One region of the Polaribacter sp. 11A2H genome, then DNA from elsewhere that is predicted to be linked to it. Evidence: riboswitches for the same ligand, from Rfam matches in the RefSeq annotation. Region 1 holds a riboswitch; the other holds the start of a gene.
The links. A riboswitch is a leader RNA that binds a small molecule or an ion and turns the genes downstream of it on or off. The one in region 1 is predicted to bind cobalamin.

Region 1 (7,836 bases):
TAGCTAAAAACGGAGTTCCTGGTGTAAAATGAATATCATCTACAGGCGCTAATTCTCCTTGTAATTGTGACGAGTCGTAAAAAACAGCTTCTCTCCAACTAGTGTCAAATAAGTTTTCAATAGAAATTCCTATTGTATATTTAGAAGTTGTATAATTAACAACAGCATCTACAATAAAATAATCTTGTGCTATTATAGATGCGTCTTCGGTTAAAGGACGTTCTCCTAAGTAGCGATAACGTAGCGATGCTTTAATTCCGTTTTGTAAACGTAAAGTAGCACCACCAGTAGTGGTAAAACGAGGCGCACTCGGAATTTTATTATCCCCTTTAGGGGCATCTAATAAAGTACCGTAACTATAATTTAAATCTGTATCTAGCCAAAAGTAGGGCAGCGGTTGGTATCTAAAAGAAGCCTCACTACCTAAACGTTTAGATCTTCCTTTGTTTTCGAACTCGAAACCATCAGACACAAATACAAATTCGGCATCACTTTGTAAATAATATGAAGTTAAATTACCTATAAAATTATCACCTATTTTAAATTCAGTCCCTAAGTCATACCCAATTGCTTTTGGCAAAGGATTTATACTCTTGTTTTTTACTGCGGCATTTGCATAATTAGAATGAAAACCAGTGCTTGCTTTTGCATAAAATTGAAGATCTTCTGTAGCGTCGTAAAACAGACTTAGTTTAGGGCTTAGTTTAAAAGCGGTTGTACTTCCTTGTTGCGGAGTTGGTATAATTTCTGTTACATTAAAGTCGAAATAATCTGCTCTTAACCCCGCTAAAACCGTTAATTTATTAGTAATTTGTATTCTTTCTTTAATAAATGCAGCGTAATTGGTTTCTTTAATTTTAAACCTATTTACATTTTCTAATAATTCTCTGCCAATAGTATGATTTAAACCAATGTAATTGTGATTATGTTTTGCAGACCAACCAAAGGTTGTGGTACTATTAGGTATTTCTAAAATGTTGTTTATGGCTATATTTCCTTTATAAGCAAAGACATCTCTGTTTTCTTGTTGATGAATCATATCTCCATGAACAGGATCGTTTTGAAAGAATGAAAAATTAGAAAACAAATTGTAGGTATTAGATACATAATACAACTGATTAATAAGCGTTGTATTGTTAGATAATGTAGAATTTAACTGTGCATTTACGTGTATTCTTTTAGTATCGCCACCTTCTTTATCATCAATAGCACCATATTTAGTTATAAGCCCGCTTTTTACAGCACGTAAAGGAATTTGTCCAGAAGCATTCCAATCACTATGAAAAGTAGAAAGAGAGGTTTTTAATTGATGTTTATCCGATAGGGAAATACTATATTTAGTAAAAGTATTTAAACGCCTAAGTTTTTGATTACTTTCAAAAAAACTGTTATTGTAAGTCCCTTCAATTGCTATATAAGCACTTTCATCATTTTTAGTTAAAAAATTCTTTTGATCTATAAGAGAAACCATTGCCAGAGCTCTTGTAAAATCATATTGACCATATTCTAGTTTTACAAAATTGCGATGTAGTTTGTCTTTGGTTGTAAATTTTGCAGCACCAGAAACAGCAAAGTTACCTAAAGAAGTTTCATGTGGTCCTTTGTAGTAATCTGCATTCTGAACCGTTTCTGGAATTAAAAAATGTAAATCGGCATACCCTTGTCCGTGTGCATGCGAACTTAAATTAATTCCAATATCATCTACCAAAACAGCAAAGTCAGTTCCATGATCATTATCAAAACCTCTAAGAAAAATTTGTTCTGCTTTTCCGCCACCTGCATGTTGGGCTATAAATAAACCAGGAACCGTTTTTAGAAAATCTTGCGAACTACTAATAGGTATTAATTGCAATGATATTTTAGAAACCTTATGAACACCTAGTTTTTTTTCGTCTTTAGAACTGATAATAATTTCAGAAAGTTCTGTAGTTTCTCTATCTAAAACAATAGCTAAATTGTTGGTTCCTTTTTTTAAGGTAATTGTCTTTTCTATATAGCCTTCTAACAAAAATGTTAGATTTATAGGTGCTTTTACAGCCGTAATAGAAAAGTTTCCTCTTTCATCAGTTGTTGTTAATACTGTTTTTCCGCTTGTTAAAATACGAACTTGAGAGATTGCTAACTGTGTTTCTGCATCAGTTATTTTACCTTTAATGGCCTTTTTTTGTGAGAATATGGGCAATGAAAAACACATAGCCCATACGCTGCATAAAATCAATTTTTTGTACATTTAAAAATGATGTTAAGCAGGTAAGGAAAGAAAATATGAAATAAACATAATTTTCTAACTCTTTACCCGAGAGTTAATATTATAAATTATTATCATAGTGGCAGGTCTCCTGACTCAACTTTATATTCATTTACCTTCCCATAGTCTTACTACAGTGGTTTACTTAATGAGTACTTTATAAGTTTTACAGTTGCGGGAACAGTCTTGGATTTACACCAAATTCCCTTTTAATCTTTACGAAAACGTAAAAAACCATTTGATGCAGCGAAGGTAGTACTTTTTAAATGAGTTAACTAATAGTAAAAACGGATTAATTAACGATTTTTTTGATAAAATCTAAACGTTTAGAAATAGTTGTTTTAGGTAGACTTTTAATTGAAAACCCTAAATTAGTATAAGTTTCTACCAATAAATTATGTAGCTTTTTAGCATCTTCGAAAGATTGAAGACGTTGTGGATCTTCGGTATAAATTTCTTGCCAAGGCGGAAGCATAAAAACAGTAATGTGATAATGTTTTTTATAATTAAAATTTAAAAATTTAGAACAAATAGGATGTTTTTTTAATTTTAAATAAGCAATATTATCTGCTAAACCACGATCTACAAAAGTAATTTTATTGCTTTTTATATTTAATTCTGCTGTTATTTTTTGATAGACTAAATTGGTAAACCCAACAACATCTTGCCAAGGAGTCTTGTTTCCTTTTTGCTCTTGCTGAGAAGTAATTAATTTTCTAGAAACTTCTTCAAAGCAATTAAAGCCATCTGTACGAAGGCTATCTATCAAGGTCGTTTTTCCAGTACCAGGAGCACCTGTAATAATATATTTTTTTTGAAGCTTAGACATTTTAAAACAGTAATAAAATTGCAATACTTAAAAGACAAAATAAGATACTTACAGCATAATTAATTCGACTAGCAATTTTAATTTCTTCGTGTTTAATTATACGGTTGTTACTACCAATAAAAGGTTTTTTAAGTAATTTTCCGTGATAATAATTAGGCCCTCCAAACTGACAATCTAAAATATAAGCTAATGCAGCTTCTGGGTAACCAGCATTCGGACTACTATGTTTTTTACCTTCTTTAAAAACAAAAGAAATTCCGTTTACTTTTAATTGAACAAGTAACATTAATATAGCTGTAATTCTAGCCGGAATATAATTGGCAACATCATCTAATTTAGCCGCAAACTTACCAAAAGAGATATAACGATCGTTTTTATAACCAATCATAGAATCTAAAGTGTTTATCATTTTATAAGCCATTACCCCAGGAATCCCCAAAATTAAAAAGTAAAAAAGAGGTGCAATCACTCCGTCACTTAAGTTTTCTGACATGGTTTCTAAAGTAGCAACTCTAATTTGTTGTTCGCTTAAATTATTAGTTTCTCTACCTACAATCCAAGATAAACGTTTTCGTCCGGCTTCTAAACCTTCATTTTTGAGCGTATTAAAAACGGCATATCCTTCTTTTATCAATGTTTTGTTGGCAAGACAATAAAACAACATTATTATTGAAAACAAAATAGAAAGAATAGGGAAGTTGTACGCATTTAATAAACGAATAGTTAGGTAAGGAAATACAAAAGAAATACCAACCAATAGAATAGTTAATAGCGCACCTTTAAAGACTTTAGAAGCGCCTTTGTTTAATTTTTTTTCACCAAAAGAAATACTATTTCCGTAACCAACAATAAGGTGCGGTAATTTTTTAGGATCTCCAAAAATAGCATCTAAAGCAAAGGCAATTATTAAAATGTATATTGAGGTTACATCCATTTTTTTAAAGCTTCAATTAATATATTATTCGCTTTTTTGCTTTGAGTAGAAAGTCGAATATATTCTCCTTCTAAACCATTAAAATTAGTAGCATCTCTAATTAGAATTTGATGTTCTGTACTTAAATATTCTTTAAGTTTTTTTGCTGATGTATGCAGTAATTCAACTAAAAAATAAGAAGTAGTACTATCGCAAACTTTTACGCCTTCTATTGCGGTAAGTTGCTTTTTAAATAAGGCTGTTTCTTCTAATAACTCTGTACTATTAAATTGAAGCGTTTTGTAATTGTTAAAAATATATTCCCCTGCTTTTATTGCTAATAAATTTACACTCCAAGGCATTTTTAAAGCTAAGAGTTGTGTAATGTTTTCCGCATTAGAAACTACGTAACCAAGACGTAAACCAGGAATTGTAAATGTTTTGGTTAAAGAACGAACTACTATTAAATTGATGTATTTCTCTGTTAATGAAACAATAGATTCAACACTGTTTGTAAACTCAATATATGCTTCATCAATAATAAAAGTAGTATTTGGTTTTTGTTGAAAAAGAAGTTCTAATTCGCTTTTAGAAAAAATAGCTCCCGTAGGATTGTTTGGGTTGCATATAAAAATTAAGTCGGCATTTGTTTTATGTATTTCTGTTCTAGAAATTAACTCGTATTTTAATTTAAATATTTTACAAGCATCTTCATATTCAGAAAAAGTTGGTGCAATAATTGCTGCCTTTTTATCAGAAAAAAACTGAGCGATAAGATAAAAAGCTTCGGTTGCTCCGTTGGTAAATAAAAACTGTTCGTTTTTAAGGTTGAACTTTTTAGCAGCAAGAATATTCAATTCGTTTGCAGCAGGAGAAGGATAACTTTGTATTAAAGGAACGTGCTTTGAAACTTCATTAAGTAGCATTTCTGGACACCCTTTATAATATACGTTTGAGCTAAAATTATGTTTAATTTCTCCATCAATTAAATGAAGATCATCTCCGTGGCCGTTTAACATTCTTGTGCACTATTTTTTAGAATTGCTTCCATATCTAAGTTTTCATCAATCCAATCTGCTAATTTATCAAATTGTTGGGCTTTAAACTCCTTGTAGTTTATGGCTGTTGCGTCAGGGAATTTTAAATGTAGTAATTCGGTAACAACGTTTTGATTATCAAAAATACCATGAAGGTATGTCCCCCAACTTTTATTGCCATCAAAATAGCCTTCTTCTTTACCGTTTATAATATTTAAATGGTTGTTTTTTGGAACGGTAGTTTCTCCCATATGAATCTCATAACCAATACAAACCTCTTTAAAATCTTTAAACTGAAACTTACGTTGTACGGTTTGTTTTGTTTTGGAAAGAGTTGTATCAATTTGAAACAAACCTAAACCTTCTTCTGATTTTACATTACTTTCTACGGAAAAAGGATCTTTAACCGTTTTACCTAACATTTGATATCCACCACAAATTCCGATAACAGGAATGTGTTTGTATTGTTCTTTAATAATAGTATCTAAACCGTCTTTTTTTAAGGCGATTAAATCTTCAATCGTATTTTTTGTCCCCGGAATAATAATAATATCTGCTTTATTAATTTCCGAAGAATTTCTAGTAAAATAAAGGTTGATTAATGGTTCTTGTTCTAAAACCTGAAAATCTGTATAATTAGACATGTAATGAAGTCTAACAACCGCTATATTAAGTTTGTTTTCTTTTGCAGTTGTTGCTCTTCTATTTAAAGCAACAGAATCTTCTTCTTCTATAATAATATCTGTTGCGTAGGGTAAAACCCCTAAAATAGGAATACCTGTTAGTTCTTCTAGTTTCTTTTTTCCATCAACAAATAAAGAAGGATCGCCTCTAAATTTATTAATGATAATTCCTTTTACTAATTTACGTTCCCAATCTTCAAGTAGTTCAATAGTCCCATAAACACTACCAAACACACCGCCTTTGTCAATATCCGCTATTAAATAAACGCACGCATTTGCGGCGGCGGCCATTCGCATGTTTACAATATCTCTATGTTTTAAATTAAGCTCGCTAATGCTGCCTGCACCTTCCATTACAATTGGGTTGTGTTTAGAAGCTAATTGTTTAAACGATTTTTTAGCTTCTTCAAAAAGGTGTTTTTTATCATCTCCTAAAAAATATTCTTTAGCGGTTTGGTTACCAACTGGTTTTCCGTGTAAAATAATCTGAGATTTATTTACCGAAGATGGTTTTAATAAAATAGGATTCATTTCTACTGTTGGCGGAATTCCGCATGCTTCTGCTTGTACAGCTTGGGCTCTACCTATTTCTAAATTATCTGGTGTAGAAAAACTATTTAAAGACATGTTTTGCGCTTTAAATGGTGCGGGGTTATATCCTTTTTGTTTCAACCATCTGCAAATTCCAGTTGTTATCCAGCTTTTACCAACATCAGAGCCTGTGCCAACTAACATGATAGGTTGTAATTTTTGCATTCTAATTTTGTTTATTGTAGAAAACAAAAATATATAAATAATATAGACTTCGTATAGGGTTACCGATAAAGTTATTGCTAGAATTTTTTAATAATGTTGTTGTCTAGAGACAATTATAAAAATAATGATATAATTAGTCGTTTTTTATATTTATTGTATGAAAGTATAATCTGTAATATTTCTTTTTTTAGAAGTAATTTAGATTGAGTAGTGGTGTCGTATTTTGTCTTTTTTATAAAGCATCTTTATAGACCCAATGCTTATTTTCTTTTACAAAAAATGAATTTTCATGAATTACATTTAAAGAGTTGTTTTCGTAAAAAAAAGCTTTAAACTCAACCGTGTTTTCTGTGGATTTTAAAACATCTAGTTTTATCCATTCTATGGACTTTGTCCAAATTAATGTTTCTTTTTTTTCAGAATTTGATGGTCTAGTTGCACTATGATGACTTTTTTGTAGATAATCTATATTCCCCATCACAAAAGCACTATATCTAGAACGCATTAATTCTTCTGATGTAGTTACAGAATGTATATTCTGGTGTGCTTTTTTACAGCAATTAGTATATAGTTTAGAAGGATTGCAAGGACATTTCATTGTTTTATTATTTATTAATACAATATATAATAATCCTTTTACATATCGATTTTATGTTCGTTTAAATAGTCTAAAAAAACCATCTATATAAAAATATGAAATGTAGATTATTAAATTCATTAAATCTTAATATAAAATTTTTTACTCTAGAATAATTTGAAGGCATTATATATTTGATGTCATAAAGTTTTTAAAGAACGCTATTTCTTTTTTAATTCTGTGATATTATAAATACACCTTCATCTAAAAAGTTAAAACTTTACAAAAAAATATCACTAAATACAGTGAGTAAAAAAAGTTGAAGTACTTTTATCTTGCCATTAATTATAATTCCTTTTTTTTGATAAGGTTTATAATCAGTATTTATAATTGATTTTAAGAATTAAGATATATGATTCCAGTAGAAGACGCTAAAAAATATATAGAAAAATATAAAAAACCAGAAATAGATCGGTTTGACTTTCGTGCATTTTCTGAACCTTATAGAGTTTTAGCAAAAATTTTAGGAGGCTTTGATAAAGGCGAAAGAAGAACCTATTATAATGTAAGTGATTTTGTTGCCGTTTTTGACGATGCAATTACGGTAAATCCATGGAGAACCGAAGAAGGAATGCGTTTGGCAATTCAGTTATATGGTATTGTTCAAACTCCGTATTTAGCCGATATGTGGGATTTTATGGATACGTTACCTTATCAAAGAGGATACGACAGAAAAGCTTTTAGGTCTGTAAAAACGCAAGATACATTACGTAATAAATTACAGTTTTTTACC
Region 2 (7,836 bases), on a different contig from region 1:
AGCAAATTCCCCTTTTTAAAACTGAAGCCTTACTCCTAATTTAAAGTTTCTACCACGTGTAGAAAACCCTAAAATATCATCGTAATCTTCGTCTAAAATATTTGTAACTCCACCAAATAAAGTTACAGTGTCTTCTAATAATTTATAATTAGCCGCAAAATCTAATACTTGGTAACTTGTTAAAGTAACATCTTCCCCTGCAGTTCCAAAAGAACCATATCTATCAAAAATACTTCTATCACCTACATTTTTATAAGTAATATTGAAGAATGTATTTTTTAAGACATCCAAATCTAAACCTGCTACAAATTTATTTGCAGGAATATAATCGTTAAAATCTTCTGTATTATCTTTATCAACATACGTATAAGAAGCATTAACAGTTAAAAAACTAAGAGGTGTAATATTCGTATTTATTTCAAAACCACTAGCATCTGAAGAACCATTACCGTATTTAAAAGTAGCATTATCATAAATAATTGCATCTTCTTCTTTTCTATTAAAATAAACAGCATCAAACTGAAGCCAATCTTTATAATTTACATCAAAACCAGCTTCAAAAGTTTCATTAGATTCTGGTTTTAAATCTAAATTACCAGAAAAACCATCATACAATTGATACAAACTTGGTGTAATAAATGCTGTACTATAAGAAGTTAATAATTTTAAAGAAGCATTTTCATTTTTTAAAACTGAGTATGCAAGGTTTCCATCATAAACAGCATGATTACCATATACATTATGAATATTTAATCGTCCACCTACATTGGCACTTAAACCAAAATCTGTTATATACACTACACTTGCATAAGGATCTACAGTATTAAAATTTGCAATTCCTTTTTTAATTTCTGCAAAAGGAGTTACCGAATTATTACTATGTATTTGGTAATTTAAACCTGTAATTAATTGAATTTTACCGTCTTTAAAATCATATCTATTTACTAAATCTAAATTTACACTTCTACCAACAAATTCGTAGTTGTCTAAAGTACCCGCAAAAGAATTGAATTGCTCTAAATTTCTTTCTACCACATTTGCAGAAGCTAATAAGTAAACTTCTCCTTTATTATAAGTGTATTTTGGTTTTACACCAACTCTAAACTGCTCTTGATCTCCAGTATTTACATCACTATCAGAAAAAGCCCCTGCATCAAAATCATAATCAAAAACATCATAATTTAAGAAAGTCTCTATAGAAAACTTATCATTTACTGCATAACCTAATTTTAACAACGCATTTTTGCTATAAAAACTATCATTTTCATAAACAGCATTTGTTTTACTTTTTGCAGCAGACATTCCGTCTGTTCCAGTAATACTAAAAGAACCTAAGAAATTAAGTTTCCCTAAAGTACCGTTTAAACTTACGTTTTGGTTGTTATCAGATAATCCGCTTCCTTTAACATTTGCAGTATTATTTGTACCAATACTTGTTTCAAAAGAACCAGAAATATTATCTTCTGATGCTTTCTTTAAAACAACATTAATAACTGCAGTAGCTGCTCCAGAACCGTATAATGTAGATGATGCTCCTTTTAAAATTTCAATAGACTCTATTTGACTAACGGCTAATAAACGTAAATCGAATTGTTGATTAATTGCAGATTGATCTGTAACTGGCACACCATCAATTAAAACTAAAACTTGCCTATTTCTTCCTCCTCTAATATTAATACTTCTTGGTTCTGATGCATTAGAATTTACACCTCTAACATCAATACCAACAACATTATTTAGGATTTCAATAACATTTTTACCAGCATTTTGTTGCAATTCTTTTTGAGTAATTTTCTGAATTACCTTACCAGTATTCTCTTTTTTTAGATTAAATTTTGTAGCTGTAACAACAACTTCGTCTAAAGCCTCTACTTTTTCTTTTTGCTGTGCAAAAAGATTTGTGCTAGCAAAACTACATGCCAAAACACCAACAATTAATAATTGTTTTTTCATTTTTAATGATTTAATTTAAGTCTTCTTCTTTTACAAGAAAACAATAATGATTACTCCTTGTTAAACAAGGAATCTAAATAAATCAGGTAAATTTGTGTACAAAATAGAATTAGTACATAAACCTTTATCCCGAAAGTTTTAATTGTTAAAATGTATCAAATCTAGGCAGGTATCCTGGCTTGCGTCTTGTAATTTGTCTTCCCATTTTTATACTGAATATATTTTCAATAATTAAACAGTGACTTAAAGATAATTACAAGCTTAATAACTTACAGTTGCGGGAACAGCTTCGGTGTTAAACCGAATTCCCTTTTAATTTGTTCTCAAAAAAACAAAACCTAAATTCTTCACAAATGTAGATTATTTCTAATTACTAGAATCTAATAATTAATAAATTTTCAGCTTAATTCATTCCAAAATTCTAAGTATTCTCAGAAAATCAATTTAAGAAAATATTCTATTTATATAACGTCCACATTTCTTAAATCTTTATAAAATAACTGCTTTAAAAATTCTCGATAACTTTAGGTATAAATCATAAAAGAAAAGCAATTTAAATACTATTTAAGATATTCTTTCCTTTTTAAAAAAATGTTTACAACCTTTGTCTTTATATATTTTTAAATTATGATTCATTATATTTCTGGCGGAGAACGATCTGGTAAAAGTAGTTACGCCCAAAAAATAGCTGAAGAAATTTCTAAAAACCCCTTTTATTTGGCAACTTCTAGAATTTGGGATGAAGGTTTTAAAACAAGAGTAGAAAGGCACATTTCTGATAGAGACAAACGCTGGACAACCATTGAGGAAGAAAAAAATATTAGTGCTGTTATTGTTGATAAATCTACTGTAGTGGTAGACTGCGTAACATTATGGTTAACAAACTTTTATGTTGACACTAAATATGATGTAGAAGAATCTTTAAAATTAGCCAAACAAGAAATAGAAAAACTAGTAGAAATTGATGCTACTATTATCATTATTTCTAATGAAATTGGTATGGGATTACATGCAACTACAGAATCTGGAAGAAAATTTACAGAACTACAAGGCTGGATGAATCAATTTATTGCAAAAAAAGCAGATAAAGCAACTTTTATGGTTTCTGGATTGCCCTTAAAATTAAAATAAAACATGATTTCAAAAATTACACCTCTTTCTAAAGAAATAATAAATACTCTTCAAAAAAAGATAGATTTTAAAACAAAACCTATCGGAGCTTTAGGTATGTTAGAAGATATTGCTATTAAAATTGGTAGCATACAAAACACATTAACACCTAAAATTACAACACCAACAATTGTTGTTTTTGCTGCAGATCATGGAATTACAAAAACAAAAAAGGTAAGTCCATATCCGCAAGAAGTAACGCAACAAATGGTGCTAAATTTCTTAAACGGAGGTGCTGCAATTAATGTTTTTTGTAAACAAAACAATATCAATTTAAAAATTGTTGATGCTGGTGTAAATGCAGATTTCACCCCAAATAATCAATTAATATCTACTAAAATAGCAAAAGGAACCAAAGATTTTTCTACTGAAAAAGCGATGACAATTACAGAATGTAATACTGCGCTAGAAAAAGGAAAAGAAATTGTAAACACTCTATTTAAAGAGAACTGTAATACCATTGGTTTTGGAGAAATGGGGATTGGAAACACTTCTTCCGCAGCACTTTTAATGAGTTATTTTACAGCCGTTAACATTGAGAATTGTGTGGGGAAAGGAACAGGTTTAAATGATCAAGGTCTTCAACAAAAAAAGATTGTTTTAAGACAAGTATACGATAAACATTCATTAACAATACATTCACCAATAGATGCACTTACTGCTTTTGGTGGCTTCGAAATTGTAATGATTACGGGTGCCATTTTAGAAGCAGCGGCTTTAAAAATGACAATTCTAATTGACGGATTTATTGTTACAGCTGCCTTGTTAGCTGCTTTTGCTATTGATAAAAATGTACTTGATTACTGTCTTTTTACACATTCTTCCGGAGAACAAGGGCATCAAAAAATATTAAATCACTTAAATGTAAAACCTATTTTAAATTTAGGTTTACGTTTAGGAGAAGGAACAGGAGCTGCGGTTGCACTGCCTATTATTCAATCTTCGGTGCTATTTTTAAACGAAATGGCTACTTTTGAAAGCGCCAATATCAGCGAAGCTTAAAGCTATGAAAAAAGAAATTCATTATTTTTTAACAGCCATATTATTCTTTACAAGAATACCTTGCCCAAAATGGGTCGGGCATTCCTCTGAAATGCTAAATAAAAGTAACCGATACTTTTCTTTAGTAGGTATTTTAGTAGGATCTATTGCTGCTTTGGTTTACTACTTGGCAACGTTTATTTTTACTCCGGAAATTTCTATAATTTTAAGTATGATTTCTTCTATTTTGACAACTGGAGCTTTTCATGAAGATGGTTTTGCCGATTCTTGCGATGGTTTTGGAGGTGGCTGGACCAAAGAAAAAATCTTACTAATCATGAAAGATTCCAGATTAGGAACTTTTGGAGTTATAGGATTATTTTCAATTCTTTTATTAAAATTTGCAGCAATACAAGCGCTTAGTTCATCTGCTATAAACATTCCTTTACTTATTATTTCTGGTCATGCCATTAGTCGTTTTATTGCTACTATCCTACTCTACACGCATCCGTATGTAAGAGATATTGAAACTTCTAAAATAAAGCCGACAACAACACAAATGAGTACAAAATCTTTAGTGATTTCTTTCTTTTTTGGAATTTTACCTCTTTTCTTTTTTCAAAACTACAGAGTATTTCTATGTCTTATACCTTTATTAATAACGTATTGGTATGTAGCTCGTTTTTTTAAGAAATGGATTGGTGGACAAACAGGAGATTGTGCGGGTGCTTTGCAACAAGTTGCAGAAGTTATTTTTTATCTTTTTATACTCGTTTTATGGAGATTATATTAATTAGACATACAACTCCCAAAATAGCAAAAGGAATTTGCTACGGACAAGCGGATCTTGATGTTACTGATACTTTTTTAGAGGAAATTAAACCTATTTTAAAGAAAGTTTCTACTTATGATGCTGAAACTGTTTATTATAGTAGTCCGCTTAAAAGGTGTAAAAAACTTGCAGAAAAACTTTCGGATACTGTTCTTTTTGATGATCGTCTAAAAGAATTAGATTTTGGAGATTGGGAACTACAAAACTGGAACGATATCAATAAAACTGAATTAGATATTTGGATGAATGACTTTGTAAGGGTTGCTGTAACAAATGGCGAATCATATTTAGATTTACATGCTAGAACTACAAATTTTCTTTTAGAAATAAGCAAGCAAAAACACAAAAAGGTTGTTATTATAACGCATGCAGGTGTTATGAGAAGTTTGCATTCTTTTATCAATAAAATCCCTTTAGAAAAATCTTTTGATTTAAAATTACAATACGCACAAGTTTTAGAAATAAATTATTAAAATGAAACATCTTTTAGCTTTCTTAATTATAAGTAGTCTCTTCTTTTCTTGTCAAAAAAAAGCAAATCAAGCAACAGTAAAAACAACGCTAAAAAGCACCATAAAGTATGCAAAAGGTTTTGACATAATTACAATAGGTAATCAGAAAAAATTGGTAATAAAAAAACCGTATCAAAACTCTAAAGAAGAATTTACCTACCTACTTGGCGATAAAACGGATTTAAGTAAAAATGAATTAAAAATCCCTATTAAAAACATCGTGGTTACAAGTACTACCCATATATCAATGTTAGAACAAATTGGTGCAGAAAAGTATTTAACAGGGTTTCCACAAACAAAATTTATTTCATCAGAAAAAACTAGAAAACGTATTGCTGATGGTAAGGTTGTTGAGTTAGGTAGTGAACGATCTATGAACACAGAAAAACTACTAGAATTAGCACCAAATCTCGTCATTGGTTTTGGCTTAAATGGTAATAATAAAACATATAAAACGATTATGAGAAACGGAATTCCTGTTATTTATAATGGAGATTGGTTAGAAGATACTCCTTTAGGTCGCGCAGAATGGATTAAGTTTTTTGGTGTTTTATTCAACAAAGAAAAAGAAGCAGACAGTATTTTTAACGTTATTGAGTCTAATTATTTAGCTGTGAAAAAAATAGCTTTAAAATCAAAAACTATTCCCACTATTATTTCTGGAAATTTATTTAAAGATACCTGGTATATGCCAGCTGGTAAAAGTTTTATTGCTACTTATTTTAAAGATGCCAACACAAATTATATATGGAAAAACACACAAGGAAATGGTAGCTTACCTTTAAGTATAGAAAGTGTTTTAGACAAGGGAAAAGATGCCGATTTTTGGATTGGTTGTGGTTTATTTGAAAGCAGAGAAGAAATGTTAAGATCTAATCAATCTTACAATTCTTTTAATACTTTTAAGAATAAAAACGTATATACCTATGCCACTAATAAAGGAATAACGGGCGGACTTATTTACTTTGAAAAAGCTCCTGTAAGACCAGATTTACTTTTAAAAGACATAATAAAAATTACGCACCCAAATTTGTTGCCAAATTATAGCTTAACTTTCTTCGCAAAAATGAATTAAATTAAGTTTCTATAAAAATAATAATTTTAATGAAAAAATTACGTCCAAAATCTAACATAGATGAGCTTTGTTATCCTTTTATATATGAAGATTCTTCTCTTTGCGATTATGAAATAGAAACAGATCAACTAACTCGTTCAGTAGCTTGGGCTATTAACGAACTCTCTGTTTTAATCTTAAATTACCCTAATAGCGAAGAACTAAAAAAACTAGAAAAAGAATTAAACTGGTTAGTACCTCTTTGCTACCATCTTAATGGTTCGATAAGAGGGAAATTAGCTATTACAGAAAATGATCATCAACAATTATTAGATCATTATAGAAAGATGAAGTTAATAGTTGAAGATACTATTTCTGGTTTTGTTTTACCTGGAGGAAAATCTCCTGTAGGTATTTTGAATCAGTGTTCTTCACTTTCAAAGAAGGCCGTTAGATTAATGGTAATTATACACAATAATGAAAACAAAGAAGTTGCCGATATTTTACCAAAATTCGCAAATTTACTTTGTAACTATTTTTTTACCGCCACAATTCTAATCAATAAAGTAACTGGTTTTAAAGAAACTCCTTTTGTTAGTAAGAGTTATTAATTTATAGTAAAATTACATTTCATTTTTATTCGAATCAAACTCATTTCCATCGATAATCTAATAAAACCATTTTCAAATTTAATACCTTTATCACTTAACAATTTTGATAGAGATGAGAATAGAAAATGAATTAAAATTAGGTTTTAAAGATGTTATGATTCGTCCTAAAAGATCTACACTAAAATCGCGTTCGCAAGTAAGTTTAGAAAGAACATTTACTTTTTTACATAGTGATGTTGTTTGGACAGGAATACCAATTATGGCGGCAAATATGGATACCGTAGGTACTTTTGAAATGGCAAAATCACTTGCAAAACATGGTCTTTTTACAGCAATTCATAAACATTATTCTATTGAAGATTGGAGAAGTTTTGCCGCAAAAGCGGATAAAAAAACATTAAATAATATTGCAGTTAGTACAGGAACTGGAAAAGAAGATTCGGAAAAAGTGAAGCAAATTTTATCTGAATTTCCTCAAATTAACTTTATTTGTGTGGATGTTGCCAACGGTTATTCTGAACATTTTGTAAATTTTGTTCAAAAAATGCGTAAAAATCACCCAAATAAAGTAATCATTGCTGGTAATGTGGTAACAGGTGAAATGGTAGAAGAATTATTATTAGCTGGCGCTGATATAATTAAAGTTGGTATTGGTCCTGGTTCTGTTTGTACAACGCGTGTAAAAACCGGAGTTGGTTATCCACAATTATCTGCTATCATAGA

Region 2: linked by a shared signal. The riboswitch ahead of GQS58_RS08675 (TonB-dependent receptor plug domain-containing protein) and the one ahead of GQS58_RS02090 (TonB-dependent receptor) in region 1 are both predicted to bind cobalamin.

Annotation. Positions count from the first base shown of each region.
Region 1 is NZ_WTLD01000001.1:486,238-494,073, forward strand. Features, by position in the region: gene GQS58_RS02090 (TonB-dependent receptor) at 1-2,230, opposite strand, end outside; cobalamin riboswitch at 2,312-2,502, opposite strand; gene GQS58_RS02095 (AAA family ATPase) at 2,541-3,077, opposite strand; gene cbiB (adenosylcobinamide-phosphate synthase CbiB) at 3,079-4,011, opposite strand; gene GQS58_RS02105 (pyridoxal phosphate-dependent aminotransferase) at 4,002-5,009, opposite strand; gene GQS58_RS02110 (cobyric acid synthase) at 5,003-6,466, opposite strand; gene GQS58_RS02115 (YchJ family protein) at 6,699-7,064, opposite strand; gene GQS58_RS02120 (DUF4132 domain-containing protein) at 7,456-7,836, shown strand, end outside.
Region 2 is NZ_WTLD01000005.1:241,822-249,657, reverse strand. Features, by position in the region: gene GQS58_RS08675 (TonB-dependent receptor plug domain-containing protein) at 16-1,953, opposite strand; cobalamin riboswitch at 2,100-2,310, opposite strand; gene GQS58_RS08670 (bifunctional adenosylcobinamide kinase/adenosylcobinamide-phosphate guanylyltransferase) at 2,581-3,084, shown strand; gene cobT (nicotinate-nucleotide--dimethylbenzimidazole phosphoribosyltransferase) at 3,088-4,125, shown strand; gene GQS58_RS08660 (adenosylcobinamide-GDP ribazoletransferase) at 4,130-4,897, shown strand; gene cobC (alpha-ribazole phosphatase) at 4,882-5,409, shown strand; gene GQS58_RS08650 (ABC transporter substrate-binding protein) at 5,411-6,523, shown strand; gene GQS58_RS08645 (cobalamin adenosyltransferase) at 6,553-7,113, shown strand; gene GQS58_RS08640 (GMP reductase) at 7,226-7,836, shown strand, end outside.